3 regions of the Nissabacter sp. SGAir0207 genome follow, and region 2 is predicted to be linked to each of the others. Evidence: predicted binding sites of a transcription regulator. Region 2 holds the regulator's gene; each other region holds the start of a gene.
What was found. Region 2 encodes Fur, which represses iron uptake genes when iron is present. Its sites were predicted from a motif close to ATAATAATGAGAACNACTATCAA; they were not measured.

Region 1: a site for Fur is predicted at 3,426-3,448, ahead of fhuF (siderophore-iron reductase FhuF). Genes of this name have one in related genera too.
Region 3: a site for Fur is predicted at 2,938-2,960, ahead of C1N62_RS00580 (TonB-dependent siderophore receptor). Genes of this name have one in related genera too.

What each region holds. Positions count from the first base shown of each region.
Region 1 is NZ_CP028035.1:1,718,550-1,723,461, forward strand. Features, by position in the region: gene C1N62_RS07365 (autotransporter outer membrane beta-barrel domain-containing protein) at 1-1,860, shown strand, start outside; gene C1N62_RS07370 (hypothetical protein) at 1,954-2,304, opposite strand; gene fhuF (siderophore-iron reductase FhuF) at 2,410-3,171, opposite strand; gene C1N62_RS07380 (hemin-degrading factor) at 3,539-4,570, shown strand; gene C1N62_RS07385 (hemin ABC transporter substrate-binding protein) at 4,567-4,912, shown strand, end outside.
Region 2 is NZ_CP028035.1:2,730,496-2,735,407, forward strand. Features, by position in the region: gene ybfF (esterase) at 1-429, shown strand, start outside; gene C1N62_RS12100 (hypothetical protein) at 437-988, opposite strand; gene ybfE (LexA regulated protein) at 1,354-1,641, shown strand; gene fldA (flavodoxin FldA) at 1,958-2,485, shown strand; gene fur (ferric iron uptake transcriptional regulator) at 2,790-3,233, shown strand; gene C1N62_RS12120 (beta-N-acetylhexosaminidase) at 3,380-4,912, opposite strand, start outside.
Region 3 is NZ_CP028035.1:138,815-143,726, reverse strand. Features, by position in the region: gene C1N62_RS00595 (iron chelate uptake ABC transporter family permease subunit) at 1-746, opposite strand, end outside; gene C1N62_RS00590 (ABC transporter permease) at 736-1,701, opposite strand; gene C1N62_RS00585 (siderophore ABC transporter substrate-binding protein) at 1,701-2,648, opposite strand; gene C1N62_RS00580 (TonB-dependent siderophore receptor) at 3,005-4,912, shown strand, end outside.

The DNA of each region.
Region 1 (4,912 bases), 1.0 Mb from region 2:
GTGGGATCGATAGCTGACCATGCCAATCCCTCGACCTTCTGGAATCAGGGCGACGGCCTGAACGGCTACAGCGGCGCCACCGGCGAGGTGAACTATAACGGCACCAACGGCACCGCCGTGTATATGAAAAACAGCAACACCGTGGCAATCAACGACGGCGTGATGAACATCAGCGGCAGCAACACCGTCGCTATGAAAGGCAGCAGCAGTGCCCAGCTTATAAATAACGGCACCATCAACCTCGGCACTGAAGGCACCACTGACAGCGGCATGGTAGCGATGCAACTGGACGCCAACGCCACCGCGAACGCGGTGCTGGAGAACAACGGCACCATCAATATCTACGCTTCAGACTCCTACGCCTTCAGCCAGCTGGGCGACAACGGCCGCATCGTTAACAATGGCACGGTCAATCTGGAGGGTACGGGCAGTGGGCTGGTGAAAGAGAGCGACGTGCAGATTGCTGGCGTCAATGGCAACACTGACGACAAGAGCGAGGTGCACTACGCCAACTACACCCTGCCGACTGACCCGACGGCCGCCAGCACGCTGAACCAGTACACCATCGGCACCAACGCCGACGGCACCGCCGGGACGCTGACCGCCAGCAACGTGGCGCTGGGCGACGTATCGATTGATACCGGCTTTACGCAGGGCAGCGCCGCGACGACTCAGACCTTTGAGGACGTGTTTGTCGGTGCCAACATCAGCGGCGAGCAGAACATCACTTCCACCAGCGTGGTGTGGAGCGCCGAAGGCCAGAAAGACGACAGCGGCAACGTGGACGTCACCATGACCAAAAACGCCTACGCGGACGTGGTGAGTGACGACAGCGTGTCCAGCGTGGCTAACGCACTGGATGCGGCCTACACCAACAATGACCTGTTCACCAGCCTGAATCTGAAGAGCACCGCTGAACTCAACAGCGCGCTACGGCAAATCTCCGGCAGTCAGGCGAAAAGCGTGGCACGGGATGCCCGCGTGCTGGGCAACCGCTTCGAGATGCTGGCCGACACCGCACCAACTATGGGCAACGGACTGGCGTTTAACGTGGTGGCGAAGGGTGACCAGCGCAGTGAACTGGGCAACGACACCCGTTATGACATGATGGCGCTGCGCCAGCAGTTCGCGCTCAGTAACCACCAGACGCTTTCGCTGGAGTACGGCATTGCGCGGCTCGATGGTGACGGCGATGTCAGCACCGCCGGTGACAACGGCGTGACCGGCGGCTACAGCCAGTTCTTTGGTGTGCAGCACAGTCTGCCGCTGACAGAGAGCGGGCTACGCTGGAACAATGCGTTGCGCTATGACATCCACAACCTCGACAGCAACCGGCAGGTGCAGTACGGCAATGTTAACCGCGTGGCGGACAGCGACAATAACCAGCAGTACCTGGAGTTCCGCAGCGAGATGGCGAAGAGCTACACCCCACAGAAGGGGCTGACGCTGACGCCGTTTGCCGGCATGAAGCTGCGCCACACTACTGAAGAGGGCTACAACGAACGCGGGGCCGGTGACTTTAACCTGCGCATGTCAGGCGTTGAAGAGACGGCCGTGGACGCCGTGGCTGGCCTGAAACTGACCTACGCCGGTGACAATGGCTGGGCGGCCACCGCCACGCTGGAGGGCGGCCCGAACCTGAGTTACCAGCAGGGTGAACGCACCGCCTCGTTGCAGGGCGCGGCCGGTCAGCGCTTCCGCGTGGAGGATGGCCAGAAAGGCGGCGGCGTTAACGGGCTGGCGCAGGTCGGCGTGAAGTACCAGAGTAAAAAGGCGGCGCTGAGTGCGGATGCCTACCACTGGCAGGAGGATGGCCTGCGCGATACCGGGCTGATGGTCAATTACCGCTACCACTTCTGATCCCTGTAAACCCCGCTCGGTTGAACGATCCAGCGAGTAGATGAAAAAAGCCCCATCAGTTTTCTGATGGGGCTTTTTTATGCGGCTGACCGGTTAATGGGTATGCACCTCAACGATGTCCCCGATGCGGCTGCTTAGAAACAGCTGGTGCGGCACCTCCACCTGATAGGTCTGCGTATCGTGCGTGACCTCCAGGATATAGCGCTCACTCTCAAAGGACTCAATCGGGATAAAGCCGAAGAACCCTTCCGCGACGCTAAAGGTGCGGGTGGAGGGCAGGGCATAGCGCCGGACAATGCGGGCGGCCAACGGGGTCTGACGGCCAGTCAGGGTGCCCCAGGTCTGGGAGACCGGGGAGAGCAGCATGGAACGCAGGCTGGCGCTTAGCAGGCCAGCAGCCTCTTTCAACGACGCAGAGACGCGGGCAGGGGTGCTCGTATTCATGATCGTTACCTCGTGGTCAGGGTCATCCCGCGGTCAGGTTCCGGCGGGCACCACCCAATATTTATCGTTATAACCACACGAGATCAAATCATTTTTCTATATAACTTAGTGCGCTTTCGCAGCGGCCTGAAGGATAACGCTTTTTGCGCCCGGCCGGCGGCGCTTCTCCGCCTGCAACAGCGGGCAGGAGGGACACATTTCATGGTCGCACAGCTCGTAGCGCAGGCAGCACTGGCGGCGGTAGCGCGGGCTGGTGGCATCGGTGGGGATCTCATGGCGCATCGGGTCACACAGCGGATTTTTACTGCCGTCACACAGCTCACGGGCCGCGAGCAGCGCCTCACCGGCGTGCACATCGGCGTTAACCAACTGCGCCTGCTCAATGCCCCAGTGGATGCGCACTGCGGCGTTGTTCCAGAAGATGCCCGGTTTCAGGCCCGCCATCTCCGCCATGATGCGGCAGAGCGGCGCGATGTGCTGCACCATGCCATCAAAGCGGGCCAGCGGATCCGGCTCCGCCACCGGCTCGCCATCGCCAGCCAGCATGAATTGCAGCGGCAGCCCCTGCTCATTCAGCTCAAACCAAATGTGGCTGGCCTCAATCGGCAGTTGCCAGTCGCGGGCGAGATTGATGATCACCCAGACCGGCAGCAAACGGGCGAAGTACCACTGTGACCACATGGAGACGCGCGCGCGCTGCTCGCTGGCTGGATGGGCCGCCAGGTAGCTGGCCATCACGGCCTGCGCGCCCTCTGGCGTCAGCAGTTGCGTGGCCGACACCGCACCGGCTTGCCCGGCGTAGGGGATGAACATGGGCCTGACCCAGTCAAGCGGGCCATCAGCAAAGGAGTCCAGGATTGTCTGCATTGTCACGCGCGGCACCACAAATCAGTTGTTCAGCCTCTCCCGCAACCCACAGGGCGCGGCGTTGTGCAGGCAGTGTAATAAAGTCTGATGGAAAATAATAATGATTTCTATTTGTATTATTATCTGAAAGTGCGCTCCCTTCCTCCGGGCTTGCCTGCCGCTCCAGGCTGGCCCTCTCCAGCGACCTGCCGCCCCCTTGTGCAGAAGCCAGTGGAAATAAACCTACCAAAACAGGGGATTAGGATACCCTCCAAATCTTAATGATAATAAATATCATTTACATTCAATTTGAATTGTGGTCTATAATGCCGAAAAATTCTTGCCCCTGCCGTGGCGGCGGGGTGTCCCCTTTTGGCCGGAGGCTCACGTGGCTGACTATTACACGCAATTCCTGACCCTGAAACATGCCCAGCCGCGCCTCTATGCGCGGGATCTGGCCCACCAAATGGGCGTGAGTGAGGCCGAACTGACGGCGGCGCGCGTCGGCCATGACGCTGTGCGGTTGGCGCTGGCTCCCCCGACACTGCTGGCGGCGCTGGAGACGGTGGGGGAGACCAAAACCCTCGCCCGTAACGCCTACGCGGTGCATGAGCAGATCGGCCACTACCGCAACCTGACGCTGACGCCGCACGGCGGGCTGGTGCTCAACCCGCGCGCGCTGGATTTGCGCCTGTTCACCGGCCAGTGGCAGAGCGCCTTTGCGCTGGAGGAGGCGCACCCGCAAGGCGTGCGCCGCAGCCTGCAAATTTTTGACACGCACGGTGATGCGGTGCTGAAAATCTACGCCACGCCCCATACCGACCTTGCCGCCTGGCAGGCGCTGGTGGCGCAGTTTACCTCCCCGGACAACCCGCCGCTGGCGCTGGACGCACCGGTGTCGCCGGCCAGCGGCGAAGCGGATCTCACCGGCTTTGAAGTTGGCTGGCGCGGCATGACCAACGTCCACCAGTTCTTTGTGCTGCTGAAAAAGTACCAGTTGACCCGTCAGCAGGCGTTCCGCGCGGTGCCCGCGGATCTTGCCCAGCAGGTGGATAACCGCGCGCTGGCGCAGTTGCTGACGGCGGCGCAGCAGCGTGGCAATGAGATCATGATCTTCGTCGGCAATCGCGGCGTGGTGCAGATCTTCACCGGCGCGATCCACGAGGTGACGCCGATGCATGGCTGGCTAAATGTCTTCAACCCGCACTTCACCCTCCATCTACAGGATCAGCAGATTGCCGAGAGTTGGATCACGCGCAAGCCGACGGCGGATGGCATGGTCACCAGCCTTGAGCTGTTCGCGGCCGACGGCACCCAGATCGCCCAGCTGTATGGCCAGCGCCATGAGGGGGAGCCGGAGCAGGCTGTCTGGCGCGAGCAACTGGCGCAGCTGGTGAAACCGGCCGGGGCAGTGGCATGAGGCGGCTGCTGTGGTGTGCGCTGCTGCTGGCCAGCGGCGTATCGGCTGCGCCGCGGGTGGTGACGGTGGGTGGCGACGTCACGGAGATCGCCTATGCGCTGGGTGCGGCGCCGGATCTGGTGGCGCGTGACAGCACCAGCACCCAACCGCCGGCGGCCACCGCGCTGCCGGACATCGGCTACATGCGGCGGCTGAATGCCGAGGGCATTTTGGCGATGCAGCCCTCGCTGGTGCTGGCGAGCGCGGCCGCCTCACCGGCGCTGGTGTTTGAGCAACTCAAGCGCAGCGGCGTGACGGTGGTGACGGTGCCAGAGGCGGAGAGCCTGGCGGCGATCCCCGATA
Region 2 (4,912 bases):
GTCGCGCCAGTGGACTACCAGACCCGTCGCCACGACGAGATCTTCGCCGCCATCCGGGCGGTGAGCGAGGCGGGCATCACCCAGCGCAGCGCCGCCGCTGCCCTGATGCGTGACCATCTCGCTGAGGAGGGGGTCATCCAGTTCCTGCTGAAGTCGTTCCATGAGGGCGAGTGGCGCTTCAATGTGCCGGTGCTGTGGGAGCAGTATGCGCACATCACTGGCTGGGAGCCGATCCCCACCTGGCCGCACCGGACGCTGTTCATCCGCGGCGGCCTCTCCCCCTATATCAAGGAGAGCTACCGCGATGAGATTGCGCGCCAGTTCCCACAGGCGCGCGCCCACGTGGTGGCTGGCACCGGCCACTGGGTCCATGCGGAAAAACCCGAGGCGGTGCTGCGCGCTATCGATCGCTTCCTGACGGAAGCCTGACCGGCCCTCAGTTCAGCGCGCTGTCCGGCCAGTACTTGTAGCCGTTGACCATCGCCTGCGCCACCAGCCCGTTGTCTGTCACCTGATAGAGGCTGACGCCGCTGGCGGCACGCAACTCCTCTGGCAGGGCGTCATTGATCGCCTTGCCAGAGAGCGCCTTACCCTTGTCCTGATACTTGGCTGCCGCCTGCGCGCTGGCCCCGACCATCACGCCATTGTCGATAAAGCCATGCAGGCTCTCAGGGGTGTGGAACACCATCAGCGTCCGCGTTTGGTTGATGCCCAGCCCCAGCCCGGCACCGGCCTGTGCCATCTTCATGTAGGTCTCACGCCCACTGCGGTTGTCATGTACCACGCCATAGCCCGACCCCAATCCCACCACCATGATTTTGCTGCTGTTGGCGGCAAATACCCCGTAGCCGCTGGCGTGGGCCAGTGCGTTGGCCGCCTCTGGGTAGCGGGCGCGCACCTCTTTCAGCGTCTCCTGCTTGAGCGTCTGGATGGCCTGACGCTGCTGGGCGGCGGTGTCGCCCTGCGCGCCACATCCCCCTACCAACATGGCAATCATCACGGGTAAAAATGGTTTAAAATCTTTTATATCAAACATTTATGCTTAATCCCTGAGCAGAAGGCGCGTATTCTGTCAGGTTTTTCCACGTCTGGCACCTGCCGCCCCGATCGATCGCACGGAGTGAGAAACGGGGTGAAACGCCAACAGATGAAGCCGAACAGGCAGTTAGGCATTGTTCAGGCCGCGCGTGCTGGGGTATTATGGCGCGCTATGTCTTGCCCCGTCTGCGTCGGTTACGCCGCGCGGCGGCGGTAAAGTGGGTTAAGGTTGATTGACCTCAACATGTATTCACCGAGCCATCCGGCTGTGCTCAGGCACAGGCAGATGTTGACTCCTTAGTCGTACCTCTACCTATGGCAAAAGAACAAACGGATCGCACCACGCTGGATCTGTTCGCAGATGAACGCCGGCCGGGACGCCCAAAAACCAATCCACTCTCCCGTGATGAACAGCTCAGGATCAACAAACGTAACCAGTTGCGACGCGACAAGGTGCGGGGCTTGCGCCGGGTGGAGCTGAAGATCAACGCGGACGCCGTGGACGCGCTCAATAAGCTGGCGGAGCAGCAGAACATCAGCCGCAGCGAGCTGATTGAGCAGATGCTGCTGGCGCAACTGCGCAAGCAGCAAGACGACGCCTGACGGCCTGCCGGCGGTGACACGTTCGCCGCCAGCATGGCCCTGCCCCCTCCCCCGCCCTCCCTCACGCTTGCCCGCGGATGTCTTTGATCGCAGGGCACCAATGCAGGAAAAAAGCGCCGCAAGCACACAAAGGCGATAACACCCGCGCCATTTGGCCGATAGAATATTTGACCATTCTGGCTGTTGGGAAGCCGGCTGGCTCCCAGGGCGCGGCGGCGTGATGATGTTCACCCCGCGGTGACTTTGCTATCATCAGCAGCATCCGCACCTGTCAATGGCAGGTAAATTAATTAAGAACAAGAGGTTAAAGAATTATATGGCCGTAGTGGGAATCTTCTTCGGATCTGACACCGGAAACACTGAGAACATCGCCAAAATGATCCAGAAGCAACTGGGTGCCGATGTGGCGGAAGTGCATGACATCGCCAAGAGCAGCAAAGAAGATCTGGAAAAGTTTGACATCCTGCTGCTGGGCATCCCGACCTGGTATTACGGCGAAGCGCAGTGTGACTGGGATGACTTCTTCCCGACGCTGGAAGAGATCGACTTCAACGGCAAGCTGGTGGCGCTGTTTGGCTGCGGCGACCAGGAAGATTACGCGGAGTACTTCTGCGACGCGATGGGCACCGTGCGTGACATCATCGAGCCGCGCGGCGCGACGCTGGTCGGCCACTGGCCGGTAGCTGGCTACCACTTTGAGGCCTCCAAGGGCCTGGCCGACGACAGCCACTTCATTGGTCTGGCCATTGACGAAGACCGCCAGCCGGAGCTGACCAACGAGCGCGTCGATGCTTGGGTGAAGCAGATCTCCGAAGAGCTGAGCCTGGCCGAGATCATCGGCTAAGCCCCCTCACGGCCCGGGGTGTCGATTTCTGACCGAACGGGCCGGATTTATCCCGCCAGACGCCAAAAGATCGGCTACAAGTTTGTAACTTTATACAGTATCGGGGTACACTGGCGCCGGTGTATTTCCTATCCATCAACGCGTTGCAACAGTGCATTAACAGTAGCGCGAACGGCGTTAACAGGCGGCGTTTTCTTTTGAACCCGTGAGTTCTATAATGAGACGCAATTAAAACCGTTGCGCCGCCTGATGTCATAGGCTGTATGCCTCAACGTGAATAGCATAGTAACAGGACAGAATCCGCATGACTGACAATAACACCGCATTAAAGAAGGCCGGCCTGAAAGTCACGCTTCCCAGACTTAAGATCCTGGAAGTGCTGCAAGATCCGGAATGCCATCATGTCAGTGCGGAAGATCTTTATAAGAAGCTGATTGATATGGGCGAAGAGATTGGTCTGGCCACGGTTTACCGCGTGCTGAACCAGTTCGACGACGCTGGCATCGTGACCCGTCACAACTTTGAAGGCGGCAAGTCCGTATTCGAGCTGACGCAGCAGCAGCACCACGATCACCTGATCTGCCTTGATTGCGGTAAAGTGATTGAATTCAGTGATGAATCTATTGAGATCCGCCAGCGTGAAATTGCCAAGAAACATGGCATCAAGCTGACCAACCATAGCCTCTACCTCTATGGTCATTGTGAAGCCGGTGATTGTCGCGAAAACGAAGGTTTGCACGACAAGTAACCAACCTGCGGGACGCAGGACGCCCCCCGCAGTATAAAGCTCCCGTCAGCACGGGAGCGGCAGGCAACTGCCAGTGAAAACCGCATTGATGCGGTTTTTTTTCGCCTGTTGTCCGCCCGGCGCGCTGGCCGGGCGGGACCATATCGTCAGAGGGCGACCTCCTCACTGCGGCTGACGCGCTTGCCATCCGGGCTGAGAGTGCGCACCCACGCCTTCTCCCCTACCGTGGGCTTGGCTTGCGGGTTATACGCCTGCCAGTTTTTGCCATCCACGGAGTATTGGATAACCAGCCCCGGCAGCGCCACGTTTGCCTCCAGCACGCCGGTATTGATGCGCGCGCCCGGCACGGGCAGCCGGTAGGCGACACCCTGCCGATCCAGCTTCGCGATCTCACGCTGCCCCATCAGGTTGGCGAAGCGCTGCCAGTCGGCGGCCAGTTGGTCACGGTTGACCCAATGGGTCTTGCCGCCCTGGAACTCCCGGCCAGGCTGGTACGGCAGTTCCCAGTCGGCGCGGTGCCAGGCGCGCTCCGCCAGCACCATCAGGCGCGGGTAGATGCGGTACTCCAGGTCGCTGTCGGTGCGGATGGTTTCGCTCCACGCCTGCCCGGACATGCCGTGCGCGCCCGGCCACGGGGCATCGCCGCGGGCGGTGAAGGCGTTGCCGTCGCGATCAACGGAGGTCTCGGCGTTCTGCGGCAGGTTGTCCGGCGCGAAGCTGAAGATCTTGGCTTCATCGCTGGCGCGCGTGGCCCAGTAGTAACCCGGCTCACGGGCGCTGACCTCGTAGGGTTTGTCAAAGTAGAGGTAGTCAGGGTTGGAGAGGGTGATCTCATAACCCTTGGCTGCCCACTCGCCGGCGGTCTGCGCCCCGCCCCAGTAGAGCGTATCCCAGAAGTTCACCCCCACACGCGGGGTGGCGAAGGCGCGGGCATCTTTCGCATCCTTCAGGCCATCCTGCCAGGCCTGCATCCGATCGATGCCGTGCGCCTTGACCAGCTTGCTGACCTCAATGGCAAAGTAGCTGGAGAGGTGGTCAAAGGCCGTGGCCCCGCCCGATTTGACCAGCGTCTGGCACACCTGCGATTTCGACCACGGCAGATCCTCTTTGCTCAGGTCGATGGCCCCTTTCGTCGGGTCTGCTGGCGCTTTCAGATCTTGGTAGCCCGGCCCAAGGCGGATGTTTTTCGCCTCATCACCGCCAAAGTGCCAGGTGGTGAGCGGCTGCCCCGCCTCCCGGTGCATGGCAGCAATCTCGCCAATCACCTTGTCAACAAAGCGCAGCGACGACGGCATACAGGGGTTGAGGTAGCTGCGGCGATCGTAGTACTGCACCGAGGTAGTATTGGAGGTGTCGGTCGGGTCGAGCAGCCGGTAGGCCTCCGCCTCTTCCAGTTTGCCAGCCTGTTGCAACCGCTGGTAGCGTGCCTCCATCGAGACCACCGCCGCCCGCGCGTGGGCCGGCATGTCTATCTCTGGGATCACCTGAATCTGCCGCGCCTGCGCGTACTTCACAATCTCAATATAATCCGCCCGGCTGAAGTAGCCGCTGCCGTTGTTGTTGCTAAAGGGGCCAGATCCCAGTTGTGGTAGCAGGCAGCGCGTCTCTTTCAGGTCGTGGCAGCGCTTGCTGCCAATCTCCGTCAGCTCCGGCAGGCCGGGGATCTCAATGCGCCAGCC
Region 3 (4,912 bases), 1.3 Mb from region 2:
ACCAGCAGCGATACCAGCAGCAGCACCCACATCACGTGCCGCGAGTAGTTGACGCCAAGGTTAATGGCGGTGTCGCGCCCGAGCGCCATGACATCCAGACAGTGGCGCATCCGCCAGATGGCAACCGCCACCAGCGCACAGGCCACCGCCGAGAGGGCGATCAGCTCCGGCGCGGCGCGGGTGAAGGTGGCGAAGATCCGCCCCTGTAGGATGGCGAACTCCCCCGGTGACAGCAGCCGTTGCAGCAGGCCAGAGAGGCTACGGAACAGGGTGCCGCACACCAGCCCAACCAGCAGCACGCGGTGCAAATTCACGCCCGCGCCAGCCAGCAGCCAGCGGTAGAGCAGCATCGAGAACAGCACCAGCAGCAGAGTGTCGCAGAGGAACTTGCCGACCACGCCGAGCATCGCCAGCCCGTTGGCGTCAATCAGGAAGATCAGCAGGGTCTGCATCAGCACGAACAGCGCCTCCAGCCCCATGATCGACGGCGTCAGGATGCGGTTGCTGGTCACGGTCTGGAACAGCAGGGTCGCGACGCCGGAGGCGAACGCCACCAGCGCCATCGTCGCCAGAATCTGGCCCCGGTAGCTGAGCACGTAGGCGAGGTTGCCGCCGATGCCCCAGGTCATGAACAGCGCCGCCGCCAGCAGTGCCAGCCCGGCCATCACCAGCAGCCGCTTGCCGGGCGCACTGAGCGGCGCACGCGCCGGGCGGGCCACATGGGCATTGCCATAATCAGCCTGCATGGCGTTGGCTCCTTAAAATCAGCAGCAGGAAGACCGCCGCGCCAATCACCCCGAGGATCACGCTCACCGGGATTTCGAACGGGTAGATGATCAGCCGGCCAATGATGTCGCACAGTACCACCAGCGCGCCACCGCACAGGCAGACCCACGGCAGGGTGCGGCGCAAATTGTCACCCATCGCCATGCTGACGATGTTCGGCACAATCAGCCCGAGGAACGGCAGCACGCCAATCACCACCACTACCACGCCGCTGACCATCGCGATGATCGCCATGCCCAGCATCATCACCTGCGCGTAGTTCAGCCCAACGTTGACCGCGAACTCCCGCCCCATGCCCGCGACGGTGAAGCGATCGGCGATCAAGCAGGCGAGCAGCGTCAGCACGCCGACCAGCCACAGCAGCTCATAGCGCCCCTGCAACACGCCGGAGAAGTCCCCTGACTCCCAGCCGCCCAGCGACTGCAACAGATCCAGCTTCATCGCCAGAAAGGTGGTGACGGCGCTGAACACCGCCCCCAGCATGATGCCCGCCAGCGGCACCATCAGCGGCGACTTCATGCGCATCCGGTTGAGCATCAGCACGAACAGCAGCGTGCTGCCGAGGGCGAACAGCGTCGCCACCACCATCTTCACCATTACCGGCGCGCCGGGGTTGATCGCCATCACCAGCAGCAGCCCCAGACTGGCGGACTGCGTGGTGCCCGCGATGGAGGGCTCGACAAAGCGGTTTTGCGTCAGCATCTGCATAATCAGCCCGGCAACGCTCATGGCGCTGCCCGCCAGCAGCAGCGCCAGCGTGCGCGGGACGCGGCTCACCAGAAAGATGTCGCGCATCTCCGGGTCAGACCAGAGGTTTTGCAGCGTCACATGGCCCGCGCCAATAAACAGGCTGCACCCCGCCAAGGCCAGCAGCAGCGCCAGCCCGGCGGCAAAGCCCAAGGTTTGGCCGCGCATCACTGCCCTGCGCTGTCCAGCGCCGCGCTGATCTTGTCCATCATGCGGCTGTAGCTCTGGATGCCGCCCGCGATGTAGAGCGACGCGGAGTCAAGGTAGACCACATGCTGGTTTTTCCAAGCGTTGGTCTTCTCAATCAGTGGGTTATCCAGCACCTGCTGGGCGGACTGCCCCTCCGGGCGGCCGATGGCGTTGTCACGATCCATCACGAACAGCCAGTCCGGGTTGGCGTTGAGGATGAACTCCGAGGAGACAACGTTGCCGTGCTTGCCGGTCTGCGGGAAGCTGCTGGCCGGTGTGAAGCCCAGCTCATCAAACACAAAGCCAAAGCGCGAGCCGGGGCTGTAGGCGGACATCTTGCCGCCGCTGATCATCAGCACCATCGCCGAGCCAGCGTTGGCGGATTTGGCCTTCAGCGCGGCGATCTGTGCGTCGAAATTGCTGAGCAGTGCCTTCGCCTCCTCTTCCTTGCCAAACAGCGAGGCCAGTTGCTCAGTGCGCTGCGTCAGGCTTTGGGTGAAATGTTGCGGATCGACATCCAGCGCGATGGTCGGCGCGATGGCGCTCAGTTTGTCATAGGCGTCATGGGCGCGGCCGCCAGCGATGATCAGGTCAGGCTTGGCGTTGCTCAGCGCCTCGTAGTTTGGCTCAAACAGCGTGCCAGCGTTCAAGTAGCTGCTGCCGCTGTATTTTGCCAGGAAAGGCGGCAGGTGGGAGTCAGTCTGCGGCACGCCCGCGACGCTGATGTGCAGGGCGTCGGCATTGTCCAGCGTCGCCGGGTTGAGGATCACCACCTTCTGGGGATGCAGCGGCACCTGTGTGCTGCCCTGCGCGTGCTCGAGGGTAATTTTGGGGGCGGCGTCAGCGTCCTTGGACGCGCTATCACAACCCGTCAAAGCCAGGGCGGCCGTTACGGCAGAAGAAAACAGGGCAACACGTAAGCGCATTTCATCTCCTAAGCGAATGGACATCACTGTAAATAGTAATGATTACTATTCTTGTTCCTGTCTGGATAATACCCGATGAAGGTGCAGGATGAATAGCGTACTTGCTGCAATCGCTTTGGCAGGCGTGGAGTGGGTTACGCCCTAAAAACGCCTCTTTTTGTCCAGAAAATAGCGTTATTTATTAAGGTACTAATCGACAAGAAGAAGAAAAAAACGGCGCTTTTTGCCCGCTCTTTCTGGCCTGCCCAAATTGTGAAGAAATTGTGAGTTTTCTTCTGTTGATATTTAAATAAAAATAATTATCATTACCATAAGCATTTAATTACAATTTCACATAAAAAAAGGGGTTTTTCTTAATGGACGCCACACATTCTTACAGATTACGGCCGTGCGCACTGTTGCTGGCCGGGCTGATTAGCGGTCACGCTTATGCGGCAGAGTCCCTGTCCAGCGCGGCCCCGACCGAAAGTGGCGAGGTGATGACGGTGCAGGCCACCGCCGAGCAGGAGTTGAAGCAGCAGCCCGGCGTCTCCATCATTACCGCCGAAGACATCAAGAAAAACCCGCCTGTGAATGACCTCTCTGACATCATCCGCAAAATGCCGGGCGTCAACCTGACCGGCAACAGCGCCACCGGCAGCCGGGGCAATAACCGCCAGATCGACATCCGTGGCATGGGGCCGGAGAACACGCTGATCATGATTGATGGCGTACCGGTCACGTCGCGCAACGCAGTGCGCTATAGCTGGACGGGCGAGCGCGACAGCCGTGGCGACTCCAACTGGGTGCCCGCCGAGATGGTCGAGCGCATTGAGGTGCTGCGCGGCCCGGCGGCGGCGCGTTACGGTTCCGGCGCGGCAGGCGGCGTGGTGAACATCATCACCAAGCGGCCGACCAATGACTGGCACGGCTCGCTGTCGCTGTTCACCAACCAGCCGGAGGATGACAAAGAGGGGGCGACCAAGCGCGCCAACTTCAGCCTCAGCGGCCCGCTGGCTGGCGATGCCCTGACCATGAGCCTCTACGGCAACCTCAACAAGACCGACGCCGATGCCGCCGACATCAACCGCCAGCAGAACGGCTCCTATGCCGCGGGCCGCGAGGGGGTGCGCAATAAAGACATCAACACCCAACTCTCCTGGAAGATCACCCCGACGCAGATCGTGGACTTCAGCTACGGCTACAGCCGGCAGGGCAATATCTACGCCGGCGACACCCAGTACAGCAACGGCAACCTCAGCCCAGGTGGGCTGGTGGACACGCTGTATGGCGACGAGACTAACCGCCTCTACCGCCAGAGCTACGGCATCACGCACAACGGCATCTGGGATTGGGGCCAGTCGCGCGTCGGCGTCTACTACGAGAAGACCAACAACACCCGTTTGCAGGAGGGCAGCACCGGGCGCGTGGAGGGGATGATCAACAGCACCGACTACAGCACCAGCCGACTGGAGAACACCCGCGCCAATGGCGAGCTGATCCTGCCGCTCGCGCTGTGGGTTGACCAGACCATGACGCTCGGCGCGGAGTGGAACCGCGAGCAACTGGACGATCCGGCCTCGATGCAGGCGACCAGCGCGTCTGGCGTCATTATTGACGGTGCCTCGGGCGATCCGTCCCAGCGCAGCAGCAAAAACAGCGCCGAACTGAGCGCGCTCTACGTTGAGGACAACATTGAGGCCACGCCCGGTACTCACCTCATTCCCGGCCTGCGTTTCGATTATCACAGCAAGTTCGGCGCCAACTGGAGCCCGAGCCTGAACGCCTCACAGGAGCTGGGCGAGATGTTCACGCTGAAGGCGGGCATTGCGCGGGTCTTCAAATCACCGAACCTCTACCAGTCGAGCAAGGGTTACCTGCTCTATACGCGCGGCAATGGCTGTCCGGTGGGCATCACCGCCAACTGCTACCTGCTGGGCAATGACGATCTGGATGCGGAAGTGAGCGTCAACAAAGAGATCGGGCTGGAGTTCTCCCACAACGGCTACCACGCGGGCATCACCTACTTCCGCAACGACTACCGAAACAAGATTGTGGCCGGTACCGATGTGGTGGGCACGGCATCCAACGGCTATAACATCCTGCGTTGGGAGAATGGCGGCAAGGCCGTGGTGGAAGGGCTGGAAGGCAACCTGACGGTGCCGGTGCTCGACTCGCTGGAGTGGCGCACCAATGCCACCTACATGATCACCTCGGAGAGCAAAGAGACCGGCAACCCGCTGTCGATCATCCCGGAGTACACCATCAACACCATGCTGGACTGG